DNA from 4 places in the Bacteroides salyersiae genome. Region 2 is predicted to be linked to each of the others. Evidence: riboswitches for the same ligand, from Rfam matches in the RefSeq annotation. Region 2 holds a riboswitch; each other region holds the start of a gene.
The links. Region 2 has a riboswitch for cobalamin ahead of RB604_RS19645 (TonB-dependent receptor). Riboswitches for the same ligand answer to the same signal wherever they lie in the genome.
Positions count from the first base shown of each region.

Region 1: another riboswitch for cobalamin. It lies ahead of accC (acetyl-CoA carboxylase biotin carboxylase subunit); the one in region 2 lies ahead of RB604_RS19645 (TonB-dependent receptor).
Region 3: another riboswitch for cobalamin. It lies ahead of nrdD (anaerobic ribonucleoside-triphosphate reductase); the one in region 2 lies ahead of RB604_RS19645 (TonB-dependent receptor).
Region 4: another riboswitch for cobalamin. It lies ahead of RB604_RS20520 (anaerobic ribonucleoside triphosphate reductase); the one in region 2 lies ahead of RB604_RS19645 (TonB-dependent receptor).

Region 1 is NZ_CP133452.1:5,295,223-5,303,717, forward strand. Features, by position in the region: gene RB604_RS20295 (MaoC family dehydratase) at 1,377-1,841, opposite strand; gene RB604_RS20300 (DUF6845 domain-containing protein) at 1,897-2,757, opposite strand; gene RB604_RS20305 (hypothetical protein) at 2,973-3,608, shown strand; gene RB604_RS20310 (SIR2 family protein) at 3,887-5,194, opposite strand; gene hdhA (7alpha-hydroxysteroid dehydrogenase) at 5,349-6,128, shown strand; cobalamin riboswitch at 6,359-6,574, shown strand; gene accC (acetyl-CoA carboxylase biotin carboxylase subunit) at 6,705-8,219, shown strand; gene RB604_RS20325 (acyl-CoA carboxylase biotin carboxyl carrier protein subunit) at 8,232-8,495, shown strand, end outside.
Region 2 is NZ_CP133452.1:5,108,006-5,116,500, reverse strand. Features, by position in the region: gene RB604_RS19660 (DUF5074 domain-containing protein) at 1-296, opposite strand, end outside; gene RB604_RS19655 (PKD-like domain-containing protein) at 311-1,582, opposite strand; gene RB604_RS19650 (YncE family protein) at 1,624-2,769, opposite strand; gene RB604_RS19645 (TonB-dependent receptor) at 2,778-4,787, opposite strand; cobalamin riboswitch at 4,922-5,134, opposite strand; gene RB604_RS19640 (leucine-rich repeat protein) at 5,334-8,495, opposite strand, start outside.
Region 3 is NZ_CP133452.1:1,000,451-1,008,945, reverse strand. Features, by position in the region: gene RB604_RS03740 (DNA topoisomerase IV subunit B) at 1-977, opposite strand, end outside; gene RB604_RS03735 (hypothetical protein) at 1,096-2,232, opposite strand; gene RB604_RS03730 (putative transporter) at 2,383-4,071, opposite strand; cobalamin riboswitch at 4,224-4,429, opposite strand; cobalamin riboswitch at 4,521-4,741, shown strand; gene nrdD (anaerobic ribonucleoside-triphosphate reductase) at 4,867-6,960, shown strand; gene RB604_RS03720 (radical SAM family protein) at 6,944-7,426, shown strand; gene RB604_RS03715 (hypothetical protein) at 7,637-8,065, opposite strand; gene RB604_RS03710 (LamG-like jellyroll fold domain-containing protein) at 8,334-8,495, opposite strand, start outside.
Region 4 is NZ_CP133452.1:5,362,712-5,371,206, forward strand. Features, by position in the region: gene ruvA (Holliday junction branch migration protein RuvA) at 1-282, opposite strand, end outside; gene RB604_RS20500 (diaminopimelate dehydrogenase) at 439-1,338, shown strand; gene RB604_RS20505 (DUF3858 domain-containing protein) at 1,641-3,770, shown strand; gene RB604_RS20510 (DUF3858 domain-containing protein) at 3,778-5,652, shown strand; gene trhA (PAQR family membrane homeostasis protein TrhA) at 5,713-6,363, shown strand; cobalamin riboswitch at 6,490-6,675, shown strand; gene RB604_RS20520 (anaerobic ribonucleoside triphosphate reductase) at 6,769-8,495, shown strand, end outside.

The sequences.
Region 1 (8,495 bases), 190 kb from region 2:
TAAATCTATTGACGTCATTCTAAATACCTATATTAATAAGCATTGACGGTTCTAAATTTTTAATCTGTCATAACTTAATAAGACAGAATCGTACTACTTGTATTGTTTATCAATATTTCAAAGAACTATGGTTGCTTTGTTTTCAAAAGCGGGTGCAAAGGTAAGGGGTTTATTTTAAACCGCCAAATATTTCGGAAGTTTTTTTTTCGGGTTGCGGATTTTCTACTCTAAGACTCTCTTGCGAAAGGGAAAGAAAGAACCGACACACCAAACCGACCTTTTTTTTTGCGAACCGGACTGCAAAGATAACGAATTTATTGTTTTACTTCCAAAACTTTCAGGGAGTTTTTTTGTTTAAACCGTTAACTTGGAGAATGCGCTTTCAATATGTCAAAGAAACAGGCTCAGGCTCTTCAGCTAAGCGGATGCAAAAGTAGGCCTTTTTACGATACAAGCAAAAGATTTCAATGTTTATTTTTGAATAAAATGAAAATAAATATGTAAGGGGCTGATTATGAAACATGTTGTAGAACATAAAAACAGAGGAAGGGAAAGGAAGGGAAAAAGGGCTACACATTATAATATATATACGCGCGTGAAAAGGGAAAAATGAAGGAAAAAAGGGGACGATGAAGAAAGAAACGGATTGAAAGGGAGGGAAGGTCTATGGAAAAGAATCCGTTGCCGCATGGAGAAGCATTTATCATTACACAAGGAGAAAGGGAAAGGAAGGGAGGAAAGAGGGGGATGTAACGGATTAGAAACAAGGGAAAGGAGACTCTACGGGAAAAGGACGGAAACCCGTAGAGGAAGGAAGGGAGACTCGTAGAGGAACGGGGAGATTCTCTACGGGAAAAAAGAAGAAAAGACAAGAGGTTGGTAAACAGCACATTAAGAAAGAAGACGGATGTATCTATTTTTCAATAGAGAAAAGGAGCCTTTCAGGATGGAGAAAGGAAGAAGCCTTGTGACAAATATTGACAGGAAGGGGAAATGGAGGCCGGATACAGGAGGGGATAAAAAAAAGAAATTAACGATGTTAAAAAGAGGATGCTCACTATTTGGTGGCTACTGCCTACTATTTTGTGGGAACAGAAAAAACACAGATTAAAAAGAAAAAATGGAATGAGGAAAAAAACAGGAATCAAGTATAAAACTTGAATACTGAAGTTTGATATTTACACAAAAAAGTGGACAAGGCAAAAGAGTGGACAAGGCAAAAGAGTGGACAAGGCAAAAAATGAAGTGCACCCCAAAAGTTAGACATAAAACTTTTGGGGCACACTTCAAATAGTAAACAGTACCCCTTTTTTCCAATCACGAAGAAGCAAACAAGGTGTTTCGATATATTACTTCACAGACTCACCCACACTTCGTTAATTGAAGTAGTACAAAAATATGGCAATACCCTCAAGTGCTTTCTTGGGTTGATCCTTAATTTCAATAGCAAATTTAATCTCGGCTTTAGCCACACCACGGAGATTAGTCAATGAATGAAGACTTGCAACCAAACGAACACTCTGCCCAGCCAATACCGCTTGTCCAAACTTCATCTTATCCATTCCATAATTAATCATCATTTTCAGATTATTCACCTCGATAATCTGGCTCCACAAATATGGGAGAAGAGACAAGGTAAGATAACCATGCGCAATAGTACTGTGATAAGGACTGTCCGTCTTAGCACGTTCTGTATCTACATGAATCCATTGATGGTCCAGCGTTGCATCTGCAAAAAGACTAATACGGTCCTGAGGGACTTCCAAATAATCAGAAACTCCAATCTGCTGACCTACCAGTTTCTCAAAATCCGCATACGAATTAATAATCACTTTATTCATAATCTTAATCTATTAAAAGTATAAAACCGGTACAAAGATACATTTTTTTCAGGATTTAGATGACAGACGTTTCGTATGCACTGGTCAACATCTCATAATCGGCATCGGTATACTCTGCTTTTTCGCTCACTTTCTGTACTTTACTGATAAAAATTTCAACCTGATCCAGAAAAGCCTGATAAGATTTCATCGCACTCTCATCTCCGGTAATAGCCGGAAGTTTCTTAGCAGCCTCTAACTGATCTTTCAATTCAATTAATTTATAATCGATACGAGCACCTTCAAAAACCGGCCTACGAGCATACAAATTGATTATACTCTGCATTGTAGAAGACATTTTACGAACTGCCATTATCTGATCTTTCAACGGATTATCTGCCAGAACCACCTGCTCTGCCTGTTCGGTGAAAGGGCTCAAAATATCAAAAACATTCTGTTTGTATTCAGCCATCTCCTTACTTAACTGATAGTTAACATCCAAAAGTTTATCGGCTTTAGAATAGTCTTTTGCTTTCAGATAAGACAGATACCTGTCAAAATTTGCATAAAACTTCGTCCGCGCATTGAACAGCCCGACATAACTTTGTTTCAAATTCTGCCGGGTCGCCTCATTAAAGCAACTGCCCGGATTCATCAAGGCGAGAGTATCTTTTTCCGAAACAGCAGGCGGAGCAATGGCGAGCACTGTGGGCACCTTACCCTTTTGTTCCATATATCCCAAAACTGCATTCACATCTTTTTCTTTCACCATATTGCTCAAAACATTGAGCGAAGTATTATAATACTGAATTACCTCAGCCGCATTTTCAACATCTGCCGTCGTGGCAGAAACAGACTTACTCTTACTACCTCCAGAACAGGAAGCAAACAAAAAAGCACTTATCAGCGCTGCAAAACACAATAGATTCTTTCTCATATTCTTTTTTTAATAAATTTGTAAATAGGCAGCCAAAAGCAGACCGACATCGCACTAATAACAATATAAATTGCTTTTTGCTTTCCATTTCTTTAATAAATCAGAAAATAATCATGATATTCCGACAAATAATCAATAGCCGCCATAGGGACTTCTCACTTTAAAACTGTCTTTATAAACAAAACATTTAATTCATAAACAGAAAACAGAAATATATGAAAAAAATTAAGTTTCTCCCCTATCGCCTCCAAGCGCTTTACAAAGTATCTTTCATTATCTTGTTTTTCTCGCTGGTTGGCCGCCCCACGTATGCAGAATCTTCCGACGGAAAGATCAATGATAAATCCATCCAAAACCAAACCACATCCGGTCATAGTATTGAGCTAAACGGCATTGGATTGGCATATAGCTACGAATATGCTTTCTCTCCTCGCGGAACAGTACTTTTCAGTGCAGGAAGTTCGTATACCTACGGGTGGATGTTAGGTCTGGACGTAAACTCACTCAACGAAATCTACATCACAACCAAAGACTACCATCTGATAAGCGGAAATATATCTGTCGAACCGCGTTTCTATTATAACCTGCAAAAAAGACACCGGAAAAACAAACGTACTTTTGGAAACTCCGGAGGATACCTATCCGTAAACTTGGGATATTCTTTTCCAATAGCAATCACAAGTGGCTGGGAAGCTGCACATATATATAATGTCACTCCGTACTGGGGATTCCGCCGGGTGTGGAAACATTTTCTATTCGACCTGGCAGGAGGAGTCGGCTACTTCAGGTCATCCAATGGGTATTCGGGAATATACCCGACATTCAGAATCGGACTGGGATATAGATTCTGATAAACAAAAAATGGCTACGCATCACGCGCAACCAATCCTTGTTAACCTTAAATCTAATACTTATGAAAAAAACACAGTACAAAGATACTGCCTTTTCCATCATTAGCAAATTTAAGAGCCCATACAAGCTATATTATAACATGGTTTAATGCTGCAACCTTTCTATTAACATTTTGCATTCCAAAAGTTAACATTTAACATAATCATTCACATTTCATATTGAAAGCCCAGTGAATGCCCCGTACTACTTTTTGCAGAAAAGCGAGCAAATGGCAGAATTAATAAATTCTTTTTAGTAATTGAGGAAGTTCATTAAAATCCTTAAACCAAATTACATTCAGTCCTAAGTCGTTCATCATATTTTTTAGAATAGTAAGATTTTCCATATCTCTATTACTATCATTAGAAAAATTGCTTCTACGAAGAAAAACATAGTGATTTTTTCCACCGTCTCCTTTACTTTGCGAAATTTCCAACAATCTTCGCAGGTTCGGATCGCTCATGGAAAATCCTATAAAAAAGTACGTTGTCCTGTCCAACGCATGTAACTGCTCAATATTCGACCAATGAAATGCTTCTTTGTAAATATTATGATAATCTTCTTCGGACAAAACAGGAGTAGAATATATTCCGCTTTTTGCATCCATCGTGACTATACCGTGCACATGATATACAGGAAGTTCTCCATACAAAGCCCTATTACCCCCAAAAACAGAAAAATTAGGAACACCTTTTTTTGATAATTCTATTTCTATCAAGTCATCATAATTATAAGTTACAACACTTTCTACTTTGTTACTCACCACCATATTAGTTATCTCATTAATCAACTGTGATTGATTGACCTTCTTATACAAAATAGAATGAATCATGTTATCAAACTCTTTATCAGATGTGGAAACTCCCAACCCTGTTCTGATATACCGTGCAGTTATTATAGATGAACCTGCACACACTTTTTCGACACGTTTATAATCACCTCTGCCTATATTGTGTTTCCGCCTTTTGTATTTATGCAACATCTTTTTCAACAATTCATCCCATGTCGGAAGGCCGGCATCAATGCTGACTCCCGCTCCAAGAAACAATGTATTCTTTCCAATGGAAAACTTATCACGAGCTTTTGTTATCAGATTATCACGTTCATCTTCCCATTCTTCATGGAACTCTTCAACCGTATCAGCGTTGGTATCAGATGAACAAAGTATCTCATTTAAAGATATAATTCTAAAATCTTTGTTGTCATATTTTGCAATAAATTCATCTGGAACATGGCTATTGATATAAACGATACAAAAAGCAGAAACACCCCAATCCGTTTTATTCGTCTTATACATTTCCAGATATCGATGTATCGTGTCAAACAGTAAAGTACCTTTGATTTCCACAATTGTTTTTGGAGGCATTTTCAGTCTTTTACATCCATGAGGGAGCACAATGTCAGCGTAATAGCCTCTGGTTCCCCCAGCAAACATAAATTTCTCCCGTTCTATCGTTTCATCAGAACCGATTAAACTGCTAAATGCTTTATAGACTTCTATTTCTGCAAAACTTCCAAATTCAAGTTTCTTGTATGCAGGTTTCATCTTCGGTGTTGCTTTTATGATGTTGTATATGGTGCGAATATATAAATATTTATTTTAATACAAAAAATGGAAATCATATTAAAGAGAAATTAAAGCAGTAATCTTTTCCATTTCCATATTGTTTTGAATGTAACAATACCCAAAAACATTCCATATGAACAGATTTGAAAATAAAGTAGCTGTTATTACCGGTGCTGCCGGTGGTATAGGCGAAGCAACCACCCGTCGTATCGTCTCCGAAGGCGGTAAAGTTGTTATTGCAGATTACTCAAAAGAAAGGGCAGACAAACTTGCTGCCGAACTGACTCTTTCAGGAGCAGATGTACGTTCCGTTTATTTCTCAGCCACGGAATTACAAAGTTGTAAAGAGCTGATTGCTTTTGCTATAAAAGAATACGGGCAGATCGATATTCTGATAAACAATGTCGGTGGAACCGACCCGAAACGAGATACAAGCATCGAAAAGCTGGACATAGACTATTTTGATGAAGCCTTTCATTTAAACCTTTCCTGTACCATGTATCTCTCACAGTTAGTCATTCCCGTAATGAAAACACATGGCGGTGGTAACATTGTCAATGTGGCTTCCATCAGCGGTATTACAGCCGATTCAAACGGTACGCTTTACGGTGCCAGCAAAGCAGGAGTTATCAATCTTACCAAATATATTGCAACCCAGACAGGCAAGAAAAATATCCGTTGCAATGCTGTAGCCCCGGGATTGGTTCTCACACCTACCGCTTTAAACAATTTGAATGAAGATGTACGGAACATTTTCCTCAGCCAATGTGCAACTCCCTATTTAGGAGAACCGCAGGACATCGCTGCAACCATTGCCTTTCTTGCTTCAGATGATGCACGTTACATCACCGGCCAGACAATTATAGCAGACGGCGGATTGACAATACACAATCCGACAGCAGAACCTGTATAATCTCAACTTTAAGAATAATAACCTTTTTCTATAAAGTTTCTTCAGCCAACAAATACCGGCATTGTAAGGTTTTTAAACATAAATATGATTTACGACTGGTATAATCAGTCAATAGAAGCCTGCCATTGAAAAGATGGCATTTCAGACGTCCGGACCTTATGCTTTCACAGTTCGGATTGCACAAAAAGCAAACTTTCGTGCAAAAAAGATTCGCTTTATTCAATAATTTTCTATATTTGCGCCCGAATTGGTTTGAAATCCGTGGTCAACGGAGGAAGATTAAAAGGGAATCGGGTGTAACTCCCGGACAGTCCCGCTGCTGTGAAGCTCTGTGAAACATCTTACAAATTAACCGGATTCGTGCCACTGATGGAGGTGAAAAATCCATCGGGAAGGCTTGTAAGATGAGAGTCAGTCAGAAGACCTGCCATTCGGATATATATTTTCCTGTCTCGTGGGTTAGAAAGGAAAGTATCGCTGTTAAGCCCCAAATCGTAAAAATACTGTGTTTCATCGGGTGGAGTGTATCCGCAGGGTGGAAAAGCACTAATATATGCATTTAATTGAGAAATGAATATGATAAAAAGAATCTTAGTTGCCAATCGCGGAGAAATTGCCGTGAGGGTAATGCGCTCCTGCCGGGAGATGGAAATAACGAGTATCGCTGTTTTCTCAGAGGCAGACCGCACCGCAAAGCATGTGCTCTATGCCGATGAAGCTTACTGCATCGGCCCGGCCGCATCCAAAGAGAGTTATCTGAATATAGAAAAAATCATCGAAGTGGCCAAATCATGCCATGCAGACGCGATCCATCCCGGATACGGTTTCCTGTCCGAGAATGCAACATTTGCCCGTCGCTGCCGCGAAGAAGGCATTATTTTCATCGGTCCGGAACCGGAAACCATGGAAGCAATGGGAGACAAAATATCCGCCCGTATCAAAATGACAGAAGCGGGTGTACCGGTAGTTCCGGGAACACAGGAGAACTTGAAAAGCGTGGAAGAAGCCGTAGAATTGTGTAACAAGATCGGTTATCCGGTCATGCTGAAAGCATCGATGGGTGGCGGTGGCAAAGGCATGCGACTCATTCATAACGCCGGCGAAGTGGAAGAAGCTTATACCACGGCAAAGAGCGAATCGCTTTCTTCATTCGGAGACGATACGGTATATCTGGAGAAATTCGTAGAAGAACCGCATCATATCGAGTTCCAAATATTGGGCGACAAACATGGCAATGTAATTCACCTCTGCGAACGCGAATGTTCGGTTCAGCGCCGCAATCAGAAAATAGTAGAAGAGAGCCCTTCGGTGTTCATTACTCCGGAGCTCCGTAAGGATATGGGTGAAAAAGCAGTAGCTGCCGCCAAAGCCGTAAACTACATCGGTGCGGGCACTATTGAATTCCTTGTCGATAAACATCGCAATTATTATTTCCTGGAAATGAATACCCGCCTGCAGGTGGAGCACCCGATTACCGAAGAAGTAATCGGTGTGGACCTCGTAAAAGAGCAGATTAAAGTGGCCGACGGACAGGTGATGCAATTAAAACAAGAGGATATCAGACAGCGCGGACATGCCATCGAATGCCGTATCTGTGCAGAAGACACGGAAATGAATTTCATGCCCAGTCCGGGTGTTATCAAGCAAATTACCGAGCCGAACGGCATCGGCGTACGTATCGACAGTTACGTATACGAAGGCTATGAGATTCCGATATATTACGACCCGATGATCGGTAAACTGATTGTATGGGCTACGACACGCGAATATGCCATCGAACGTATGCGCCGTGTGCTTCACGAATATAAACTGACCGGCGTAAAAAACAACATCAGCTACCTGCGTGCCATCATGGATACCCCGGATTTTGTAGAAGGAAACTACAACACGGGATTCATTGCAAAAAACGGAGAATTGCTGCAACAAAGCATCACCCGTACCAGCGAACGCGCCGAAAACATTGCCATGATTGCCGCATACATGGACTATCTGATGAACCTTGAAGAGAACAACAGTGGACTGGCAGCCGACAACCGTCCGATCAGCAAGTGGAAAGAGTTCGGATTGCATAAAGGGGTGCTCAGAATATAAATAACATCAATTATGGAAATTCATATAGGAAACCGCGTGGCCGAAATAGAACTGGTCAGCAAACAAGATAACAAGGTGGTACTCACCATTGACGGAAAAACGTTTGAAGCCGATGTCGTCATGGCGGAAAACGGAACCTGCAACATCCTTATGGACGGCCGCAGTGCCAATGCCCAACTGATTCGCAGCGATAACGGAAAAAGCTACAAAGTGAATACACACTACAGCAGCTTCAACATCGACATCGTAGACAGCCAGGCCAAATACCTGCGCATG
Region 2 (8,495 bases):
AAAATAGTTTTGGAGGTATCTGTATTACCATTTTTATCGCATATATACCAACTGAGGTTATACCCTTTAGGCATATCAGTCTCTCCTGATATGATAGCAGTAATTGTCGGTGGTTCATCACTGAGAATAGTATTTAATGTCTCAGGTAAAGTGACGCTGATTGTTGTTGGCTCATTTGAGGTAAATTGGCCGCTAACGGATGTTTCTTCTGTTATTATTTGTCGTTCTGAAAGAACTCCTCCTTGTATGGTTGCGCAGACAGTAATGGCTAAAAATAGAAATAATATATTTTTCATAAATAACAAATTAATTATTGATTTAGTAAATGTAAGTCATTGATTCCCATTACTTCGGTAGATGTTTCTCCTAACCATCCGCAGTATTGATTGACTCCTGTATATATTTTTATAAAATCCACACCAGGCAGGTGTACTGGATTTCCCTGTTTGTCCACAGCCCATTCTATTTTGAAATTTGATGTATCTTCTTTGTTGAGTCCATTGTCGGCATATCCCCAAGGGTAAGCATATAATACCCAATATTTACCGATTCCGCTTTCATCTTTGGCGTTTTGGGGAAGAAGAGTACCTTCGAATTCCATTTCAGCATCTTCTATCCATAGAGGGTAGTATTCTTGTTTGTGATATCTATTTTTATAAATATATCCTCCTTGCTGCTGGTTGTCTGTCCATAAAATATATTCGGCATCTATATTCCAGAATTGTTCGTCTTCCGGTGCTTCAACAGGTTCGTGACCTTCGTCTGGACGATAATAAGTTATTTTGTAATTTTTGATGGTTTCCTCTTTGTTATATTCGCTTCCTGCCAGTTCATACCATTCGTCATCATCGGCAATACCGTTTTTATTTCGGTCGTAAGCTACCATAACAATTCCTGGTTCACAACTTCCACCTTCTTCGGGAGCATTTGGATTCGGATTGGAATTTGCATAAAAGGCATTTCCCAGAACTTTAAAATCATATTTTCCGGGCACATTTACAATAGTATGATCAAAACCACAGATTACGTAACCGCCATATCCTCCTAAACTTATTAATATTCGTGTGTTATAACCGATTGACTCGAGTGCTTTTCGGTTCATTGTGCTTTGTGTGTCGCCTATTTCATATTTAGGAAGCTCGTTTATGAATTGCCCAGGTGCAGGCTTATATTCTGGCACAGAAGTTATGTAAGGAGAGTAGGTGGTTTCTTCTTGGTTTACAGTAATGGGAAAGTTTAATGTACTGGCTTTTTGCTCTTCATTAATTACTTTTAGAGTAATCGAATATTTTCCGGGATCCAAAGCTATAAACTCTAACTCTTCTTGTGTAGAAATAACAGAATCACCTATACTCCATTGCATGTTGTATTGGTTATTTCCGGATATAGAAGGGAGGATGGAAAGTACTTTACAGCGCGGAGTTTGAAACCCTCCTTCTGGTATGTTGATTGTAATATTCCCATCATCAGTGGTTACTGTGCTGGGTAATTCGGGATCTTCGGAACAGGAAGTTGTACCGATATAGAAAAAAATACTTACTAATAGGCCGGCAGTTAACCGGTGAACTTGATAATGAATCATATAGGTAAGGTTTTTATAATTATATTTTTTATTTATATTTTTTATTTGTGGACAAAAACAAAGTGAGCCGGTATATCTCCTGTAGTAACTGACCATTTCTTTTTTCCTTCTGGAGTAAAGCAATAGAGTGTACCGGGGGATACATAGTCTTTAGCATCTGTTATATAGAACTCTTTTGTTTCCGGATGAACGGCGATGCCGTAAGGCATTTTAATTTGTTTTTCTGTACCATCGGTGATGAGATTGTTGGTGATGATCTCTCTGGTTCGCGTGTCTATCAATGCATAATTGATTTTCCATTCTTCTTCATTAATATAACTGTATTCTGTGCTGTATAGATAGAGATAGTCATCGTCTATGTACAATTCAGAAGCAGCAATATTTAGTGTATCTATTACTTCATCTGTTCGGCTGTCTATGACATATAGATTAGAAGGAACAGTATAATAGTCACCTCGTGAACTGACGTAGAGATTTCCGTAATGATCAGCTTTCAATCTATGTAAGTTGATGGCTACATCTATCTTTTTGGTTTCAGTAAATGTGTTCAGATCGATGACGGAAACAGTACGGTCATAATTGGGTACGCGATATCCTCCGGAATTAGCTACATATAATCTGTTTTCAACAATGACCATCTCTTCCGGTTGATAACCTACTAAGCAAGTTGCTACCACTTGGAGGGTAGTAGTATCTACTTTGGCTACATATCCTAAACGTGCATTTGGGTCTATTTGCACGGGACCGGCATATGAACTGACATAAGCATAGCCCTCATGAAAGGTAATATAACGGCAGTTAGGAATATCAATCGTTCCTAAATGACGGGCATCTTTTTTGTTCATCACTTCGATAAAATGAGAACAGTTGATAACAGCATACAATTTTTCACCATAGATTTGTATATCATTACCTACATCGCCTAATTCCAAGACAACGGAAGGATTGGTTTCTGCATATATATTTTTGTGATAGTAGCCTGTTGCATAGTCCATATAATCTAATGTACATTTATTACTTCCCATGTTTCCTTCGTTTAGCAAATAGAAACCTGTAATAGACTTTATATCCATAGGAGCTTGTACCTGCGTGCCGGTAGATCGTACAAGTACCTCATCTTCCCCCCGACAGGAACATATCAGAAAACAACTTATGGATAATAATAGAATGAATGATAATTTTTTCATGCTAATAATTATATTTGGATGGTAAGAATGAATTTATAGTTGGTACCTGGCATTGGATAGCATTTCACCACTTCAAACTGTTGGTTGAAAAGGTTGTTGACTTCTGCTGTCAATCGGTAGAGAGTATTTCGAATACGAAAACTTCGAGAGAGTGAAATGTCGTTCGTATACCATTCTGGGGCATAATTTTCTGGAATGTTGGCTCGTTGGTCATATCGTTCACCGGTATAAATGAAACTATAATTGACATCCCAGTTTTGCCAACTGGCATTAATAATCAATGAGCCACTGTGCCAGGGGATGTATGGTATTTGATCTCCGTAATATTCTTCTTTGGGATTGGTGAAATCTTGTGCCTTTTGATAAGTATAGGTGAGACGGGTATCAATAGAAAATTGTTTAGGTAATTCCCAGTTAGTTTGTATGGCTATATCTAATCCTCGTATTTCTACCATACCGAGATTCATCATTGTCCAGCGGAACTGATTGGAAGTGGGGACAGCTACTATTTTATTTTTCACTTCATTATAGTAAACATCTGCTTGTAGTTCGATGTTTTTTAACCATTTGTTTTGAAGAATAGGTGCATAAGTAAACCCTAAATTATACTGATTAGTGAATTCGGGTTTTAGTTTTATATTACCAATAAATGTATAATACAAATCGTTTAGGGTTGGCATGCGAAAGATGTTCTTGTAAAAACCTCGTAAATGGAAATTTGTTTTACGTATAGGTTTCCAGGAGGCCACAACGGTGGGAGTGATCTGCTTTTTATTTTCCATAGACATTGTGTCTGTACGAACATGATCGGATACAAATGTACCCAATACACTGGCCTGTAACTTGAACTGTTCGAAGTTCAGAGCACTTGCTATGGAAACAAGTGTGGTGTGACGATTCGGGTAAGGAAATTTGTACAGGTCAGCATCTAGTTTATTCCATTGATAGTCTAATGCAATGGATGCACTCCAATATTTATTGAAAGAGTATAAGTTGGCAACAGAAAGATAAATTTCTTGTTGTCGGTAATGGTTTTCTACGTACATCAAGCTGGCATCTTTATTCGGATCGGCCAGATAATGTAAATAATCATAGGCATATTTCCCATTGACTAATAGTCCGTATTTATCTGAGAAATGTTTTTTAAAAGATGATTGAATAAATAGGTTGGTATCCCATTGGCGGTCTTCATGAAACAGTTTATTCCGGACCATAGCTCCGGGAAGTCCTCTTTCTGAATGATAAAAATAGGCTTTTCCTTTCCATTCACCTTTGTTGATTTTTCCATATAAGCCACTTTCCACCCGGATGGAGTTAACATCTCCATTTTTACGTACTGCGGTTGTATCGTATCCTCCGGTTGTTTTATAGCGATATTTATAACGCCCGGTGGTATACATGTATTCGGAACTTAAAGATGCAGAAAGGCGTTCGTTTAATTTTTGCTCCCAAAGTACGGAAGGATTGATAACTCCGAAGGAACCGGTCTTAAAATTTCCTCGAATATTATATTGTTTGTTTCCATTGAATCTTGGTATACGACTTTGCAAATAAACGGTACCTGCTGATCCGAAATCTTTAGCAGACTGGAATATGGCACTGCGTTGTCCGTTGTATAGGGAAACTGCCTCCATATTGTCAAGAGAAAAACGACCGAGGTCAATTTGCCCATTCTGGGCGTTTCCCAGTTCAATGCCATCGTAAAATATACCAACATGGTTCGTTCCCATACTTCGTATGTTAACGGTTTTTAGTCCACCTATTCCTCCAAAGTCTTTAATTTGCACTCCAGAAAAATAACGTATGGCATCTGCAACAGAATGTACTGATAGTTTTTCCAATTGTTTTCCTTCCATGATTTGTACAGGAATAATTTCTTTAGACGATACTTTAGATGAAGTAATAGTAACTTCATCTATATGATAAATGCGCAACGTATCTATTTTATTTTGTTGCGCATGTAATAATGCATTCAGTGTCAGGAATATTCCTGTGAACCACTTAGCTTTGATTCCCATGCGTTAATTTGTTTGATAATGGTTTATACCTTTAATTATCAAATTGTTTAAGTTATTAGATATATATGAAATAAAGAAGCTGATACTTGTTGTTAAAGTATAGCATTTCCACTTCATAGCTCGTCCTCGAAAGCTATTGAACATATTGCATGGCAGGTCTTCTGACTTGTTTCTATAGTAAACGCCTTCCCAATCGACTCTTGGTCTTTCAGTGGCATGAAGTATGTATTTACTACATTTTAATGAAACACACAGCAACGGGACTGTTCAGGATTCCCACCTGATTCCCTTTTAATTATTATTTCCGTATGCTTGGAAAAAATAAACCAATGCATGGCAAATTTATGAATTTATTAAGAAATAGAGATGTATTATGGAAATTTTATTTTTTTGTTTCATTATCTATTAAAAATTCAATAAGTTATAAATATTATTTGGAAAATCTATTTGTAAAAAATCTTTGTTCTAAGAAGTGATAACTTCGAAGAACAAAGATTTTAGATTTTATTTAAAATTTACTTGGTATCTTATATAATAAACTGCTCGTTATTGGTTAACCGAAGACCTTATATATATTTTGGATACCTCAACTGTACCGTCCTCATAGGTGATTTTGATAATATTAAAGCCTGGTATGGGTTGTGGTAAAGCTGTGCCATTTATTGTATAATACTCTTTTGTATGAACTATTTTTTCAGATGACTGATTTTCTATGCCGACACCACCATTTATTACATTGAATGTAATATTCAATACAGATTCGGAAGTCGTTAATACCAGTGTGTATTTACCGGCAGACAATCTTTCTCCTTCTCTGTTCAGAGTCAGAACATTATCTGCATATGATGCAGTCAGTACCTGGTCATTCACCACTTCGTCCTCAAACTTTAATGTAGCAGAGATGTTGTCTTCCTCTACGATATTACGGTTGAATGTAATAGTGAAAGTTTTTGTATCCTTGTCAATATTTGCTTCTTCTCCATTCCCGAAGTCCATAGACGGTGTAGTTGATACTATTTCCAGTTCAGGTAACCATGGTTCTACATTGAATGTAATATTCAATACAGATTCGGAAGTCGTTAATACCAGTGTGTATTTACCGGCAGACAATCTTTCTCCTTCTCTGTTCAGAGTCAGAACATTATCTGCATATGATGCAGTCAGTACCTGGTCATTCACCACTTCGTCCTCAAACTTTAATGTAGCAGAGATGTTGTCTTCCTCTACGATATTACGGTTGAATGTAATAGTGAAAGTTTTTGTATCCTTGTCAATATTTGCTTCTTCTCCATTCCCGAAGTCCATAGACGGTGTAGTTGATACTATTTCCAGTTCAGGTAACCATGGTTCTACATTGAATGTAATATTCAATACAGATTCGGAAGTCGTTAATACCAGTGTGTATTTACCGGCAGGCAATCTTTCTCCTTCTCTGTTCAGAGTCAGAACATTATCTGCATATGATGCAGTCAGTACCTGATCATTCACCACTTCGTCCTCAAGCTTTAATGTAGCAGAGATATTGTCTTCCTCTACGATATTACGGTTGAATGTAATAGTGAAAGTTTTTGTATCCTTGTCAATATTTGCTTCTTCTCCATTCCCGAAGTCCATAGACGGTGTGGTTGATACTATTTCCAGTTCAGGTAACCATGGTTCTACATTGAATGTAATATTCAATACAGATTCGGAAGTCGTTAATACCAGTGTGTATTTACCGGCAGGCAATCTTTCTCCTTCTCTGTTCAGAGTCAGAACATTATCTGCATATGATACAGTCAGTACCTGATCATTCACCAATTCGTCTTCAAACTTTAATGTGGCAGAGATGTTGTCTTTCTCTACGATATTACGGTTGAATGTAATAGTGAAAGTTTTTGTGTCCTTGTCAATATTTGCTTCTTCTCCATTCCCGAAGTCCATAGACGGTGTAGTTGATACTATTTCAAGGCTGGAGAGCCATGGGGAGATGATAAAGTTCTTCCAATAGTTAGCTTCTTTATAAGCATTGACAGATGTTTCTGGAACAAAAATTATACAGGTTTCCGGTACATTGGTAAATGTGTTACTACTCGCTGTCGGCACAGATTCAGATTTGATATAGATGCATTCTAAGGCGGAACAACCATTGAATGTATAGGTTGCAAGGGATGTAATTATACCATTTGCTACTACTTTCTTCAATTGAGAATTGTTACGGAATAAACTGCTTTCAAGTTTAGTGATACCGCTTCCTAAAGTTACTTCTTCCAGAGAGGAACAATTATAGAAAGCGGAACCTCCTAAAGATGTAATGTTGTCGGAAAGAACAGCAGATGTTAATCCCTTACAGCCATAAAATGCATTTGCACCAATAGTAGTAATTGCATTTGTGATGGGGAGTATCTTTAGTCCTTGACAATTATAGAATGCATAACTACCTATACTCGTGATTTTTTCTGAAAGCTCGACTTTTTCCAGATTAGAGCATCCATAAAATGTATAGTTGGATAATGTAGTTATTCCTGAACCTATCTTTGCATGAGTTATTCCGGTACAGTTTTGGAATACATAGGTTCCTAATGATGTAATTTGGTCAGGTACTTCTATTGATGTTAGTTTGGTACACCCTTTAAATGCATAATTATTAATTTGAGTGATATTAGCGGTTAAAGGAAGTGCAGCTAAAGATGTACAATTTTGGAATGCATATTGTCCAATTGATGTAATGTTCTCAGATAACACAATTGTTGCTAATTTGGAGCAATTATTGAAAGTATAATTAGGAACACTGAAAACTCCGGTACCAAGTGTTGCGGATAAAAGTTCCGTGCAGCCGTCGAAAATGCTGGTGCCCATATCGGTTACACTATTGGGTACTGTTACTGATGTAATAGCTTTGCAGCTTTTGAATGCTCCGTTTCCCAATGTTGTAATGTTTTCGTTTAAGGGGATGTCTTTCAATATAGAACATGAAGCGAAAGCGCTTGCTCCTATTTCTGTTACTGAAGGACATTCGATATTACTTAGCGATGAACATGAATTGAAAGTATAATCTTCAATTTTAGTAATACCAGTACCGAGAACTACTGAACTTAAATTTTTGCAGTTGCTGAATGCATAACTTCCTAAACTGGTAACACTATTAGGAATATTCAGACTTTCTACCGAAACTCCATAAAATGCCCGGCTACCGATTGTTTGTAGACCGTTATTAAATTCGATACTATTTAACGGACAACCATAGAAAGCCCAATCGCCAATAATTTTGGTTGTAGAGGGTAGGGTGAGCGAGGGTAATTGTGTATTTGAGAATGCCCGTTCACCGATTGTTTCAAGAGATGTACCGAATGTTACAGTCGTTAGTTTTTTGCAATCTCCAAAAGCGTAATTTCCGATGGACACAAGTCCGTTTCCGAATGAAACGGATGTTAGAGCTTCGCATTTGTTGAACGCATAGTTACCGAGAGTAGTTACTTTATCAGGTATTGTCAGTGTATTTATTTTGGTACATCCTTCAAATGCATAGTTCCCAATAGTCATTGATGATAATTCCAATGTGGATTGGTTTAATTTTTCTTCCTCAAAAGTAATGGAAGAAAGCTCAGTACAACCTGAGAATGCATAGTTTCCGATAGAAGTAAGATTATTAGGGAAAGTTATCGATGTTAATGCTGTACAGCCGTTGAATGCTACGTCTCCGATAGAGTTGATATGACCTAATTCTAC
Region 3 (8,495 bases), 1.5 Mb from region 2:
GAACCTAATTTGATTTTTGTCTGGCTTTCGAACATCGGCTCCTCAACGTTGACGGCAATGGCAGCTACCAGCCCGTTACGAATATCGGTATAATCTTGATTTTTATTATAGAATTCTTTGATCGTACGGGCAATGTGTTCTTTGAAAGCACTTTGGTGAGTACCTCCCTGTGTCGTATGCTGTCCATTGACAAATGAATAATATTCTTCGCCATACTGTCCGGTATGTGTAAAGGCGATCTCGATGTCTTCCCCTTTCAGATGTATAATAGGGTAAAGCCCGGTAGCAGTCATGTTGTCATTCAGCAGATCGACTAATCCGTTTCGGGATAAAATTCGTTGTCCGTTATAGATTATTGCAAGGCCGGTATTGAGATAAGTGTAGTTACGCAGCATCGTCTCGATAAACTCAGGACGGAAGCTGTAGTTCAGGAACAGGGTAGCATCCGGTTCGAAGAAAATATATGTTCCGCTTTCTTCTTCCGTATCCAGTGTTTCGTCTGTAAGCAGATTGCCTTTAGAAAAGGTGGCAATGCGGACTTTACCGTCGCGATAGCTACGTACTTCGAAACGGGAGCTCAATGCATTGACGGCTTTTACACCTACACCATTCAGGCCGACACTCTTTTTAAATGCTTTACTGTCATATTTACCACCGGTATTCAAGACACTGACGGCTTCTACCAGCTTTCCCTGTGGGATGCCTCGTCCGTAATCTCGTACACTGACACGCAGATTTTCTTCGACAATGATTTCTATTTTCTTACCGGCTTGCATCTTGAACTCGTCGATACTATTATCTAACACTTCTTTCAAAAGGACATAAATTCCGTCTTCGGAATGTGCACCGTCGCCAAGCTTTCCAATATACATGCCGGGACGTGTACGGACGTGTTCCATGTCGCTCAGATGGCGGATGTTGTCATCTGTGTATTCTACAGGACTGTTGTCTAAAGGTATCAGTTCGCTCTCTTCCATAAACAATAATTTTTTAATGTGCCAATATGCCAATGTGCCGATTGGCTACGCATGCAACTACGCTATGCTAAAGCACCGTTCGGAAACTGGCACGTTGGCATATTGGCACATTGTTCCATTATTCTATCTTTTTTGTAAACGCACGACGACGTTTATGTTGCTCGGTTTTGAAGTATTCCCATTGAGCCTGGACTTTTCCGTTTTCTTCCAGCTCCGGGTTGCTTTCTGCAAATATAAAACCTAATTTTTGATAAACCGGAATTAAATCGGAAAATAACAAAGCGTTAACACCTTTATTCTGGTATTCCGGTTTCACGGCTACAAGCAGCAGATCGAGCATTTTTGCCCGTCGTTTCATGAACAGGGCTTTCAGAAGATAATACCAGCCAAAAGGTAACAGACGCCCATGTGACTTTTGCAGAGCTTCTGATAATGAAGGCATTGAGATACCTACTGCAATCAGTTTGTCATCGGCATCCGTGATAAGGGTTACCATGCGCAGGTCGACGATCGGCAGATACATTTTAACGTACTGGTCTATTTGGCGTTGTGACAGTGGGGAATAACCGTACAACGGACTGTAGGCTTCATTCATTAACTCAAAAATGGCCTGTCCATAGTCTGCGGCAATCTTTTTGGCGGAGGTATATTTCTTTATTTTGAGATTATATTTCCGTTGGATGAGATCGGAGATACGTTTATGCTTTTCCGGTATAGCGTCCGGTATGTAGATTTTATATTCTACCCAGTCAGCATCTTTTTCGTATCCCAACTTCTCCATGTGTTGGGGATAATAAGGATAGTTGTAGATTGTCGCCATGGTGCTGAGCTGGTCAAATCCTTCTATCAGCATACCTTCTGCATCGAAGTCGGTAAATCCCAATGGGCCTTGGATGTCTGTCATGCCTTTGGCTTTGCCCCATTCTTCTACGGCTTTCAGCAATGCAGAAGATACTTCTATGTCGTCAATGAAATCTATCCAACCGAAACGTACATCTTTTTTATTCCATTTCTCATTGGCTTTATGGTTGATAATGGCTGCTACACGGCCTACCAGTTCATCATTTTTATAAGCCAGAAAGTATTCGGCCTCACAAAATTCAAATGCAGCGTTTTTCTTTTTGTTGAACGTATTAAGCATATCGTCATAAAGATCGGGAACAGAATAAGGGTTACCCTTATACATCTTGAAATTGAAACGAATAAACTTTTTTAGTTCTTTTCTTCCAGATACTTTTTTGATTGTAATAGCCATAATTTGTATTTATTTGAGTTTGCAAAGATACGTGATAATCTTTAAATTACAACGGGGAAGTGGCAAAAACTACTGTAATCGCCATTCCCCGTTTTGTGTAAATACAAAGTGGTATCTTTTATGATTTGAAAGGTATGTATAATGTTGTATTTATGATAATGAAAGTATCAGTAGCTGTGCCGTAAGTACGCGCAGAAACATGGCCAACGGATATACGGTAGCATAGCCTACGGCGGGAGCGTCGCAAGAAGTCAGGTCATTCGAGTAGGCAAGAGCGGGTGGATTGGTATTGGCTCCGGACAATACTCCGATGAGCGTATAGTAGTTCAATTTACAGCCATAACGTCCGATAAGCCCCGTTATTAATAATGGGATAACAGTGATGATGGCCCCATAACCGATCCAAACATAACCTCCTTCGTTCACAACAGTTTCTATGAATCCCTTACCGGCTCCTAATCCTACACAGGCAAGAAAGAGTGAAATGCCTATTTCTCTAACCATCAGATTGGCACTCATGGTGGTATAAGTAATCATTTTGTATTGTGGGCCGAAACGGCTGATAAGGATCGATACGATGAGCGGGCCTCCCGCAAGTCCCAGCTTGACCGGTTGAGGAATGCCCGGAAACATAAATGGAATACTTCCTAAGATACATCCCAAAGCGATACCTATAAATATCGGAATAAGATTGGGATGGTTCAGTCGTTTCATTGAGTTTCCCAAGACCTTCTCGGCATGTCCTACAGCCAGTTCGCTACCGACTACTGTTACACGGTCGCCCATCTGCAATTGCAGGCTCGGAGCGGCTACAAGGTCTACTCCCGAACGATTGATGCGGGTGATATTTGCGCCGAAATTATTTCGTATTTTCAGTTGTGACAGCGTTTTTCCATTCAGTTCGGGTTTGGTAATCAGGATACGTCTTGAAATCAGATTCTTACTAACCTGTTCCCATTCTACCTCCACTTGTTTACCGAAGAAGACCGTGATAGCCTCAATATCTATCGGATTGGAGATAATTAAAATCTCATCATCCAAATGCAGGATAGTACCCGAGTTAACCAATTCCGTCTCTTTGTTTCCTTCATGATAACGTATACGCGAAATAACAAAATTCCGGTTTACCAACGGGCGTATATCTTTAATTGCCTTTCCGTTTATCGCCTCATTTTTTATAACTAAGGTGACGGGACGTACAGTCAGTTCTTGTAAGTGTCCTAATCCTTTTTCCGCATCGGCCTCTTCTTTGGTCGTATTGATATTTAAAATATACTTCAAGGCAAGTAATGAAAGGATAGCACCCACCACTCCGAGTGGATAGGCTACGGCGTATCCCATTGCTATCTCAGGCGCATCGATACCGTTCAGGTCACTGTTGGCCTGTTGGGCAGCACCCAATCCCGGGGTATTGGTGACGGCACCGGAAAGAATTCCGACCATTGTTGTGATGGGAACGCCTGTGGCGAAGTGTAGGATGATGGTAATAACAACACTCAGAAAGATAGTTGTCATGGCGAGCATGTTCAGTGTAAATCCTCCCTTTTTAAAAGCGGAAAAGAAACCAGGCCCTACCTGTAAACCGATGGAGTAGACAAATAATATCAATCCGAATTCCTTTAGGAAGTGTAGCAGATGTTCGTCTAAGCTCAGGTTGAAATGCCCGAATACGATACCGACGAAAAGTATCCATGTGACACCCAATGAAATTCCGGCTATCTTTATTTTAGCCAGTATGATACCGAAGGCTATAACCAACGATAAAATAAGTACGGAGTGTGCCACTCCACCACCCCAAAGATTGGGGTATCCTTCGAAAAGGTTTCTGAGAAGTTCCATAATATAATAAATTTGTCTTTAATGTATCAACCACAGAACCTCGATTAATTGTATCACAACATAGACATACCCATATTTACAGGTATCTCTTTCGCAGGTTCTTTCATTGGATTCATCTTCTTTCACACTGCTTTCCTAATCCCACGAGTAAAAACAGCCTTTGATGAATGGCAGGTCTTCTGACTGACTCCTTATCTTGAAGCCTTCCCGGTTCTATAAAAAGAACCAGTGGCAAAGGTCTGTTTTCAAGATATTAGCAGAGTTTCACAGCAGCGGGACTGTCCGGGATTTTCACCCGATTCCCTTTTAATCCGAATAGTCGAAATGTCTATCCGCAACCAATTCGGGGCAAAGATAGTCGATTTTATAATTCAATGGGGAAGAAACGAAGAAAAAAGATACGGCTGAATATTTTTTCCTTTTCAAGTTGAATTCTTGATTTAATTTCTAACTTTGTCAGCAATATCGGTTTCTGAAGTAGCTTCAATGCGAACCGGAATTAAAAGGGAATCCTGTGAAAATCAGGGACTATCCCCGTAGCTGTAAGTTTTATCTCTTGCATTTGAAAGAGAAATGTTACAACAATCTTTGCCACTGGTTATTTTTATAGAATCGGGAAGGCGTTGTAATAAAAACAAGTCAGAAGACCTGCCGGTTTCATTACCTCATTCAAGGCTTTCGGGTGAAAGGCGATGGAGTGGATTCTACCGATTTCATTTTATTACTGACCTCCGTGAATTGTCGTATTTGAATAGCTTTATGATGAATTTATTTGTTAAATCTTAATTTATAAGTATGATTAGTTCGGAGATATTCATTATCAAAAGAGATGGGAAAAGAGAAGTGTTTTCTCTTGATAAGATTAAAAATGCGATTGCCAAAGCTTTTTTGTCAGTAGGGAGTTTTGCTACACAGGATGTCATTACCAATGTATTGAGCCGTGTCAGTGTCAGTGATGGAACCAGTGTGGAAGAAATCCAGAATCAGGTGGAAGTAGCTCTGATGGCAGAGCATTATTACAGTGTTGCAAAAGCATATATGCTGTATCGTCAGAAGCATTTGGAAGACCGTGAAGTCAGAGACAAGCTTAGATTCTTGCTTGATTATTGTGACGCTTCCAATCCTGCTACCGGCAGTAAATATGATGCAAATGCAAATGTGGAGAACAAGAACATCGCTACTTTGATAGGTGAATTGCCAAAATCGAATTTTATTCGTTTGAACCGCCGGTTATTGACGGATCGTTTGAAAGATTTGTATGGTAAAGAAGTCTCCGACCGCTATCTTGAACTTTTGAATCATCATTTTATTTATAAGAATGATGAGACTAATCTCGCCAATTACTGTGCAAGTATCACCATGTATCCTTGGTTGATAAACGGCACTGTGGGTGTGGGAGGCAATTCGACGGCTCCGACTAATCTGAAATCTTTCTGTGGAGGATTTGTCAACATGGTATTCATTGTATCCAGTATGTTGAGCGGTGCATGCGCTACTCCGGAGTTTTTAATGTACATGAATTATTTTGTAGGCTTGGAGTATGGACAGGATTACTATAAACACGCTGACAAGGTTGTTGATTTGTCTGCTAAGCAAAGAACGATCGATAAGATTATAACGGATTGTTTTGAACAGATAGTGTATTCTATTAATCAGCCTACGGGTGCACGGAATTTTCAGGCGGTATTTTGGAATGTAGCCTATTATGACAAGTACTATTTCAATAGTCTTTTCGAGCATTTTGTTTTTCCCGATGGAAGTAAACCCGATTGGGATTCTTTGAGTTGGTTGCAAAAGCGCTTTATGAGGTGGTTTAATAAGGAACGCACACGGACCGTTTTGACGTTTCCTGTCGAAACAATGGCATTGCTGACCAAAGATGGTGACGTATTAGATAAAGAATATGGAGATTTCACTGCCGAAATGTATGCCGGAGGGCACTCTTTCTTTACCTATATGAGTGATAATGCCGATTCCCTAAGTAGCTGTTGCCGTTTGCGTAATGAAATACAAGATAATGGTTTCAGTTATACGTTAGGTGCCGGCGGGGTTTCTACCGGTTCGAAGAGTGTATTGACTATTAATCTGAATCGTTGTATCCAGCATGCAGTGAAGTCGGGTATGCTTTATCCTTTCTTTCTGGAAGAGGTCGTCGATTTGGTTCACAAAGTACAACTGGCTTACAATGAGAATCTGAAACAGTTGCAGGCAAAAGGTATGTTACCTTTGTTTGATGCCGGTTATATCAATATGAGTCGTCAATATTTGACTATCGGTGTCAACGGTTTGGTTGAAGCAGCTCAGTTTATGGGAATCGAAATCAATGATAATCCCAAATATGAAGCATTTGTGCAGGAGATTTTGGGTATGATAGAAAAATATAATAAGAAGTATCGTACAAAGGAAGTTTTGTTTAACTGTGAAATGATCCCTGCCGAAAATGTAGGCGTGAAGCATGCCAAGTGGGATAAGGAGGCCGGTTTCCAAACTTTTCGTGAATGCTATAACAGTTATTTCTATATCGTGGAAGATGAGTCATTGAATATTGTCGACAGGTTTCGTCTTCACGGGCATCGCTATATCGAGCATCTTACCGGTGGCTCTGCTTTACATATGAATTTGGAGGAGCATCTTAGTAAAGAACAATATCGGCAATTGTTACGGGTAGCTGCTATAGAAGGTTGTAATTACTTCACATTCAATATTCCGAATACTATTTGCAATAAGTGTAAGCATATCGATAAGAGATATCTACACGAATGTCCTGAATGTCATAGCGAGGACGTAGATTATCTGACTCGTGTTATCGGTTACATGAAACGTGTCAGCAATTTTTCACAAGCCCGGCAGAAGGAGGCTGCTCAAAGATATTATGCTCCGGTACGCTGATTATGATATTGTTTTTCAAGAGATACCGGGTGAGGTTACTTTGGCTATCAATCTTTCTAATTGTCCGAACAGGTGTAAGGGGTGTCATAGTCCTTATCTGATGGATGACATAGGTGAATTCCTAACTGAAGAAAGTCTTTCATGGCTTTTGCAGAAATATGGTAAAGCTGTGACTTGTGTCTGTTTTATGGGTGGGGATGCTTATCCGTTAGAAGTAGAGCGATTGGCACAGTTTCTCTGTTGCCGTCAGTCCATAGCTCCGGTGAAAGTGGGTTGGTATTCCGGAAAGTCGGAGTTACCTGCCGACTTTAATATGAGTTATTTCGAATATATAAAGTTGGGACCTTACGTGGAAGCGTTGGGTGGATTGAAATCTGCAAAAACAAATCAGCGTTTGTATCGTATTGTCAATGGGAAAATGGAAGATATTACTTATCGGTTTTTGTCAAATCAATTGTTTGTTTGAAGGGATTTCCATGATCACTTTTTATATTCTATGATAGGAATACCTGGATATTTTCATGTATGAAAAAATCACCCTTACTACAATTGAACTGCACCCCAAAAGTTGGACATAAAACTTTAGGAGTGCAGTTTAAACATGGTTAGAGTGAGGGTGATCTCATAATTATTAAGACTTTTTGAACTGCTATTTATCTAAATAATTTTTTGATAATCAGTAGTGTCCTTTGAAATATGCTTTTAAAGGGAAATGGCTGCTGGGGGTACATTCTACGATTAATATTGGATCTGTTTCATCTTCTGGAATTGTTAATGAAATTACATTAGTATTACCTGTGCCATTTTTGTAGCCCCAAATTGAAAGTACGCCACCTGGATATACATCTATTTCTGATGTGCGTTCAATGAAATTCTGCCCTGCCAGCAACAGTATGCCCTGATCATAATCCGTGCACAATAGTTTTCCATCTAATGCTATACTCACCATTCCATCCCAACCAGGATTAGAAACTTGGATTTTCATGTCTTTAATGACTCTGTTTTCCGAAGTAAGGTTTTGCTTCCCATTTTCGTTTAATTGCGCCCATACATTAGATGTACATAAAAAGACGAAAAGTAATAACACAATTTTTGTAATTTTCATAAACGTAAAATTTAAAGGATAATATAATGATTTTTGTATTAAAATATTTAAAGACCTAATGGTACTAATTAGCAGTCTATTGAATTTTAGATCGACTAATGGAAAGTAATTCGATTACTATATATTAAGAAATAATGTGTTTAGAAGGAAAGAGCCCAGTATTATACCAGGCTCTTATGCAAGTTATAAATATTAACTTGTCCAATTTGTTAGAAACGTTTTAGTTTCTTTTGGTTATAATATATACTTTATACCTATTTCTAACAGATCATTTCTTAAGAACTTTTATTGTACGAACCTCTTTGCCGTCTTTTATTACTTTCACTAAGTAAATGCCATTAGTTCCAAGGGTAATACGCATATTTTGACCGGCATAAAGAGTTTCTGTTTTTTGAGCAGCAAGCATACCGGATACTGTGTATACAGAAAC
Region 4 (8,495 bases), 250 kb from region 2:
CGGAGAGAGTGCCGAAAGAATCATCCGCGCCGTATTACCGCCGATGCCGGATACGGAAATCAATAACAGGAACAACTCACGTTCCTGCTTGTCCGCAAAACCATAAAGCACATATGCATCTTCACGAATGGCTTCATAAATATAGAGTTTGCAAGTGCTTTTTCCTTGAATTGCAGAGTATGTATTTAATGAAATATTTACCGCATACCCCAAACCGTTACAATCGATTATCGCTGTTGCCGGACTAAGTTCGGCAATCTCGCCTTTGACGTATTCTATCATAATATCCTTATAACGCACGCGCACGAGAAATATTGTGCTTTACTAACCTTGAGCAACAAAAACTAACTTTAACAACCCTTTTAGGGCAATAAACAGAGAAAATGATTATTTTTGCGGCATAAAACAAGAAATATGTTAAACAAAACCAATAAAGAAATGAAAAAAGTAAGAGCAGCCATCGTCGGATATGGCAATATTGGTCACTATGTACTGGAAGCGCTCCAGGCAGCCCCCGATTTCGAAATAGCAGGTGTAGTCCGTCGTGCAGGAGCCGAAAACAAGCCGGCCGAACTGAATGATTATGCCGTTGTGAAAGACATCAAAGAGCTGCAGGGAGTAGACGTAGCCATTCTATGTACTCCTACCCGTAGCGTAGAATCCTATGCAAAAGAGATTCTGGCATTAGGTATCAATACGGTAGACAGCTTCGATATCCACACAGGTATCACCGCTCTTCGTCATGAACTCGGTGCTTGTGCCAAAGAGCACGGGGCTGTATCCATCATTTCGGCCGGATGGGATCCGGGAAGCGATTCGATTGTACGTACCTTACTGGAGGCGATTGCGCCCAAAGGAATCACTTATACAAATTTCGGCCCCGGCATGAGCATGGGACATACGGTAGCCGTAAAAGCCATCGACGGGGTGAAAGCCGCCCTCTCAATGACTATTCCGACCGGAACCGGTATCCACCGGCGCATGGTATACATCGAACTGAAAGACGGTTACAATTTCAACGAAGTAGCTGCAGCCATTAAATCCGATGCCTATTTTATAAATGACGAAACCCACGTGAAGCAAGTAGACAGCGTGGATGCATTGCTCGACATGGGGCATGGTGTAAACCTTACCCGTAAAGGAGTATCCGGTAAAACCCAGAACCAATTGTTTGAATTTAACATGCGCATCAATAACCCCGCATTAACCGCACAGGTTTTAGTTTGTGTGGCACGTGCTTCCATGCGCCAGCAACCGGGATGTTACACCATGATAGAAGTGCCTGTAATCGATCTCCTTCCGGGAGACCGTGAAGAATGGATCGGACATCTGGTATAAAAAACAGAAGAAATTTCCATAATAATTACTAAATAGCGCATTTATTTTATTCACTATCCTCCGACACGGATTGAAGTAATGATATTTCAGAACCCATCAACCGAAGGGGATAGATAGTTCGATAAAATGAATGCGCTATTTTTATGCACCATCCCCAAGAAAAACACACCAAAAATCAGAAACTTCAGAAAGTTGTATGTATTTTCTTTCTTTTATTACACAAAAAAGAACACAAAACGAACATTATTTATTTTTTTGTATATATTTGCATTATTAAATATTATCAAAAACGCACAACAACTATGGACTGTAAATTAACCTTTTTTTCTATTACTCCGGCTCTGTATACATTACCTGCCTTCGTTCGCAAGTTTACAAACAATAGTTGCAAAAACAATCATGTATTTATCCATACCGAAAAAACTCTAAATAAAATAAATATGAAAAACCTATTAATCATCTTGTTTGCCTGTTTCATGGCAGGACAAGTTTATGGACAAGAAATTTCCGTACCGGAAGTTAACACGAAATTCGGCAAACCTTCGGATGAAGAACTCAAAATGACAACCTATGCACCGGATACCACAGCGACTGCTGTTGTACTTTGTAAAAAGACCGGTGCATTTTATGATTTTGTAGCCGATGATTTCCGGTTGAATTATAGCTATGAAACCAAAATTAAAATACTCAAACCGGAAGGAACCTCTTTTGCAGATATCTGCATACCCTACTATGAGAATGAAAACCGCTCTTCAATGAAAGAAACTGTCAGTCAGATAGACGCTTTTGCGTACAATATCGAAAACGGGAAAACAATACGTACCAAAATGAAACGCGAGTTTATCTATAAAGAACGGCTCAATGACAAATATATGCAAGTCAAGTTCTCCATTCCTAATGTAAAAGTAGGGACTGTTATCGAATATAAATATAAGGTATTATCCGATTTCTACTTCAATATAAATGATTGGAGTGCCCAACAATCCATTCCTACTCTCTATACGGAGTATGATATCACCGTTCCGGAATATTTTAAATTCAATCTGGATGTACGCGGCACGGAAAGACTGGAAACAACAGACGATTCGGAAGCGGTCAATCTCAGCATAGGCAACCAACTACTGCAATGCAACGGCCGTCATCTCAACTTCAAAGGCAGACAACTTCCTGCCTTACACGATGATGATTATATCTGGTGTGTAAATGACTATAGTACACAAGTCAATTTCGAATTGGGAGGCTTGGACTTTCCCGGTGCCCTCTACAAATCATTCACCCAATCTTGGGAAAACATAGATAAAATGCTGCTGGAAGACAGCGAGTTCGGCGGACAGTTGAAAATACGCAATCCTTATCGGGAAGAAATGGCTGCTTTGAACTTAGACCAACTGAAAAGCATCGAAGAAAAAATAAGTGCCATCTATACTTTTTTAAAAGGAAAAATCACCTGGAACGAAGAATACTCACTTTATGGAGGTAAAAGCAAAAAAGTGATCAAAGACGGCATGGGAAACAATGCGGAAATCAATTTCATACTAATGAGCATGCTCCGGGATGCCGACATTCCCTCTTTCCCTGTAGTCATGAGCCGCCGCAATATAGGAATACTCCCTTACTCCCATCCATCCGTACAAAAACTAAATACTTTTATAGTAGGCGTAGCAAACACCGACAGTACGCTTGTTTATCTGGACGGTTCCGTAAGAGACGGTTACATCAATATACTTCCTCCCGTGTTAATGGTAAACCGGGCACGCGTGATCATGCCCGGAAAAGGCGGATTATGGGTTGATTTAAGCAAGACCTGCAAAAGCCAGTTACGCTCTATCGTAAATGCTACCATCAGCCCGGATGGAAAAATATGCGGCAATCGCAATACCAGTTATACAGGCCAGTATGCCTCATCATTCAGAAGAAAATACCGGACCGCCAAAGACAGTACGGAATTTGTCAACGAACTTGCTACCCAAGAAGACATAAAAGTCAACGTATTCAATGCACAAGGAGTAGACCGGTTCTCACCGCAAGTGAAAGAAACGGTTATTTTTGAAAAGCAGGCAACTACCAATGACAATTTCATCTATCTCAACCCGCTTATATTCTTACATACGGAAAAGAATCCTTTCACACAGGCAGAGCGGAAACTACCTGTAGAGTATCCTTTCACCGACCAGGTCGTATTATCCGTTAACTTGACATTGCCGGAAGGATACACAGTAGACGAATTACCGAAACCGCTACTGGCAAGAACAGAAGACAAGCAGGGTATGTGCCGTTATGTTCTGGAACAGAAAGAGAATAAGCTGACCATCAACTACACATTCTCGTCCAGCAAATTATTATATCTCCCTGAAGAATATCCCGGACTGCAAAACTTCTGGAAAGTAATAGCCGAGAAGAACAATGAAACTGTAGTACTTAAGAAATTGTAATTCTATTATGATAAAAAACAGGTTATACAACAGTATTCTGACGCTTCTGCTATTCCCTTTCGTTGTACAGGCACAGGCAGACACCGATCGGAATGCTTACTCCATCGTACAGGATGCCACGACAGAAATTATTTGTGAATCAACTTCCAGTGCCTTGCGTAAAGAGAGTTACACCATCACGATTCTAAATGAAAAAGGACGGGATACAGCACACTTTTTTTGTGTATGCGACAAGTTCACCTCTCTCCGGAAATTCTCCGGAGAAATAACAGATGCCAATGGTAAAGTTATCCGTAAAATAAAAAAGTCGGACCTGCAAATGTCAGAATACTCTTCAGGACTAACCAGTGATGACTACACCTATTACTATGAATGCAATCTTCCCCGCTACCCCCTGACCATAAAATACGAATGGGAGGTGAAGTACAAAGACGGATTAATCTGCTATCCGACATTCAGACCTCAAAAAGCCTACAACCAGTCGGTAGTAAATGCTACATATCGTCTCTATACCCCTGCCGGCAATCCGGCCCGCTACCGGATGGTAAACATGAAAACCGAGGTAAAACAGGAGGTAACATCTAAAGGAGATATCCTGACCGAAGTATCCTCAGGACCGATGACAGCCATCGAATACGAGCCGTTCGGCTTATCTTTCGCCGAACGGCTTCCCCGTATCCATTTCTCACCCAAACTTTTCACTTTCGACGGAACACAGGGCGACATGAGTTCCTGGCAATCTTACGGTATCTGGCAGAATAGCCTGCTTACAGGACGCGACCAATTGGCAGAGCCCATAAAACTGAAATTACGGGAACTGACAGCCGGTTGCAATACTCCACGTGAAAAAGTGCAGGCAGTCTATAATTACTTGGCCGAAACCACTCGTTATGTAAGCATTCAATTAGGAATCGGCGGCCTGCAACCTATCGCCGCTTCCGATGTCTGCCGGGCAGGATTCGGTGACTGTAAAGGATTATCCAATTACACCCACGCCATGTTGAAGGAACTGGGTATCCCGTCTGTTTATACTGTAATCAGTACTGACAACGAACGGCTACTGCCTGATTTTTCCAGTGTCGATCAAATGAATCATGCCATCCTGCAGGTTCCGCTCCCGGAAGATACGCTTTGGTTGGAATGCACCAATCCGCAGCTACCATTCGGATATGTACATAGCGGTATTGCCGGACATGATGCTCTATTGATTACAAAAGAAGGAGGGATTATGTGCCGCCTGCCCTCCTATCCCGATTCGTTAAATACGCAAACAACTAACGCTTCTGTCACTCTCACTCCTACCGGAGGAGCAAAGATAAAAGCCAGCGGAATCTCTCGTTTGTTTCAATATGAAAGTATGGCAGGTATCACCAGGCTCGAGCCGTCACACCGGAAAGATTATTTACGTTCCGGCATCAATCTGATACAGGCTAATATAAACAATATACAAATCAACGAAGCCAAAGAAGTCATTCCCATGATCGATATCCAATATACGATCGAAACGGAACAATACGGAAATAAAACAGGAAATCGATTGTTTATCCCGGCCAACATCTTCCGTAAAGGATTTACAACGCCCGATCTTAAACAACGTGTACAGGATATCCATATAAATTACGGCTATTTGGATACAGACAGTATTTGCCTGCAAATACCGGAAGGATATACTATCGAATCTCTCCCCAAGACTTGCCAAGTAACAAGCAGCTTCGGAAGTTTTAGTTCTTCCTTAATGATAAAGGACAAAGAAATATGTATCATACATCGCTTATTGATGCACCGGGGAATTTATCCTAAAGAGATTTATAAAGATTTTCTTGAATTCCGTAAACAGATAGCGGCACAATACAGCAGCAAAATTATTCTAAAGAAAGAATAAGAGCCTGTTGTTTTGGAAAAATGGAGTACCTTTACAACCGAAACCAATAAAGATACGACATTGAACAATCATCGATATACACATGGTGAAGAGCTCGCCAACACACTGAGTCATGGAGCCGGTATTCTGTTAGGAATCATAGCAGGATACTTCTTATTGATAAAAGCAGCCGCAGGCAACGATCCCCACTGGGCCGTTGCCTGCGTTTCTGTCTATTTGGCGGGAATGTTATCCTCTTATATCAGTTCTACCTGGTATCATGCTTCCGCTCCGGGAACGACGAAAGAATTATTACGGAAATTTGATCACGGAGCCATCTATCTGCACATTGCAGGTACCTATACCCCTTTCACCTTGCTGGTGATGCGCAATGCCGGCGGATGGGGCTGGGGCATCTTTGCATTTGTCTGGTTATCCGCCCTTATCGGTTTTATCCTTAGTTTCAAAAAACTAAAAGAACACAGTAATCTGGAAACATGCTGCTATGTCGGAATGGGCGCCTCCATCCTGATAGCATTAAAACCGCTAATGGGCTGTCTTTCAGAAATAGGGGCATCCTCCGCCTTCTGGTGGCTCATCGGTGGAGGAGTATCTTATATCATCGGAGCCATATTCTATTCATTGCGCAAACCCTACATGCATTCAGTATTCCATCTCTTCTGCCTGGGTGGCAGTATAGGTCACATTGTTGCAATTTGGTTGATCTTATAAAACTGAGAACCTGTTTAAGTTTTCCTCTTAAAAGTTTTCCAAAACGGAAAACTTTCTGTATCAAGAAGAAAGAAAAGTTTCCCGAATTTTAATGTTAAAAGCTAACCAACCTACAAGTAATTCTACTATCTTTGTCCCCGTTCCGGAGCTAAAAAGAGGTTTAGTCAAAAGGGAACGCTGTGCAAATCGGCGACAGTACCCGCTGCTGTAATTCTCTGAGAATCCGCACACTATGCCACTGCGAGTTTCATCGTGGGAAGGCGTTGCGAAGGAGAGATAAGTCAGAAGACCGGCCGGACAGATTTACCATTTCACGATTGACGATCGATCATCAGAGTTACGCTAATCGTAAATAGTAAATTATCTAATTGTTTAATTTATAAATTACTTTCGGGAGTTAAAGTTATGAACTACGCTGAAATTTGTATCATCAAACGTGATGGTAAAAGAGAAGATTTCTCTATTAGTAAGATCAAGAACGCTATAAGCAAAGCGTTCAGTGCCTCCGGTATCACTGACGAGCAACAGCTCGTAGCGGATATTACCATGAATGTCATCAGCCGCTTTTCCAATCCTACCATCACTGTAGAAGAAATTCAAGACTTGGTGGAAAAAGAATTAATGAAAGTACGGCCCGAAGTTGCAAAAAAGTACATCATCTATCGCGAATGGCGTAATACGGAACGCGATAAAAAAACACAGATGAAGCATGTCATGGACGGAATTGTCGCTATCGACAAGAATGACGTGAACTTGAGCAATGCCAATATGAGCAGCCATACTCCGGCAGGTCAAATGATGACTTTCGCTTCAGAAGTGACCAAAGATTACACGTATAAATACTTACTGCCCAAGCGATTTGCAGAAGCACATCAATTGGGGGATATCCATATACATGATCTGGACTACTACCCTACAAAGACCACTACTTGTATCCAGTATGACATGGACGATCTTTTCGAACGTGGATTCCGTACCAAAAACGGCAGCATACGTACCCCGCAAAGCATCCAAAGTTATGCCACATTGGCAACTATCATCTTCCAAACCAATCAGAACGAACAACATGGCGGACAAGCCATCCCGGCATTCGACTTTTTCATGGCAAAGGGAGTAAATAAATCATTCCGCAAACACCTGAGTTCTTTTATCAGCTTCTATATCGCGATGGAAACCAATACCGCAGTGGAAGAAAAAGCAATCCGCGCCTTGATCGAAGAACATCTGCCCTCTATCAAGACCAACGAACTGGAACGTGAAACACTGCGCATGGCACTCACCGCCCTTCAAATCAATATAGACAAGGAACATCTGGCACGCGTCATTGAAAAAGCTTATCAGCAAACCCGGAAAGATACCCATCAGGCTATGGAAGGTTTTATCCATAATCTGAATACAATGCACTCGCGCGGAGGCAATCAGGTGGTATTCAGCTCCATCAATTACGGAACGGATACTTCCGCCGAAGGACGCATGGTGATTGAAGAACTGTTAAAAGCTACTATCGAAGGGTTAGGCACCCGTGGAGAAGTTCCGGTATTTCCTATTCAGATATTCAAAGTGAAAGACGGAGTATCCTATTCGGAAGAAGATTATCAGAAAGCAATGACGGATTTTGAAGCGGCCGAAGAAGGACGCATGACTTTCAGCGCTCCTAATTTCGACCTGTTCTTAAAAGCTTGCCGGACTACCGCAAAAGCACTGTTCCCCAACTTCATGTTTTTAGACGCCCCGTTCAATCAAAACGAAAAATGGAATATCAACGATCCGAAACGATATCGTTACGAATTAGCAACGATGGGCTGCCGTACCCGTGTATTTGAAAATGTGGCCGGAGAAAAGTCTTCATTAGGACGCGGCAATCTTTCATTCACTACTTTAAACATGCCCCGTCTCGCTATTGAAGCCCGTATCAAGGCAGAAAGCATCATCGAAGACAAGCGCAACCAAGATGCCATAGAGTTGAAAGCTAAAGAAATATTTATAGAGTCGGTACATGAAACAGCCACCTTGGTAGCTGATCAGCTTTATGCCCGCTATCAATACCAGCGTACGGCATTAGCACGTCAATTCCCATTCATGATGGGTAATGATGTATGGAAAGGAGGAGGTGCATTAAACCCGAACGAAGA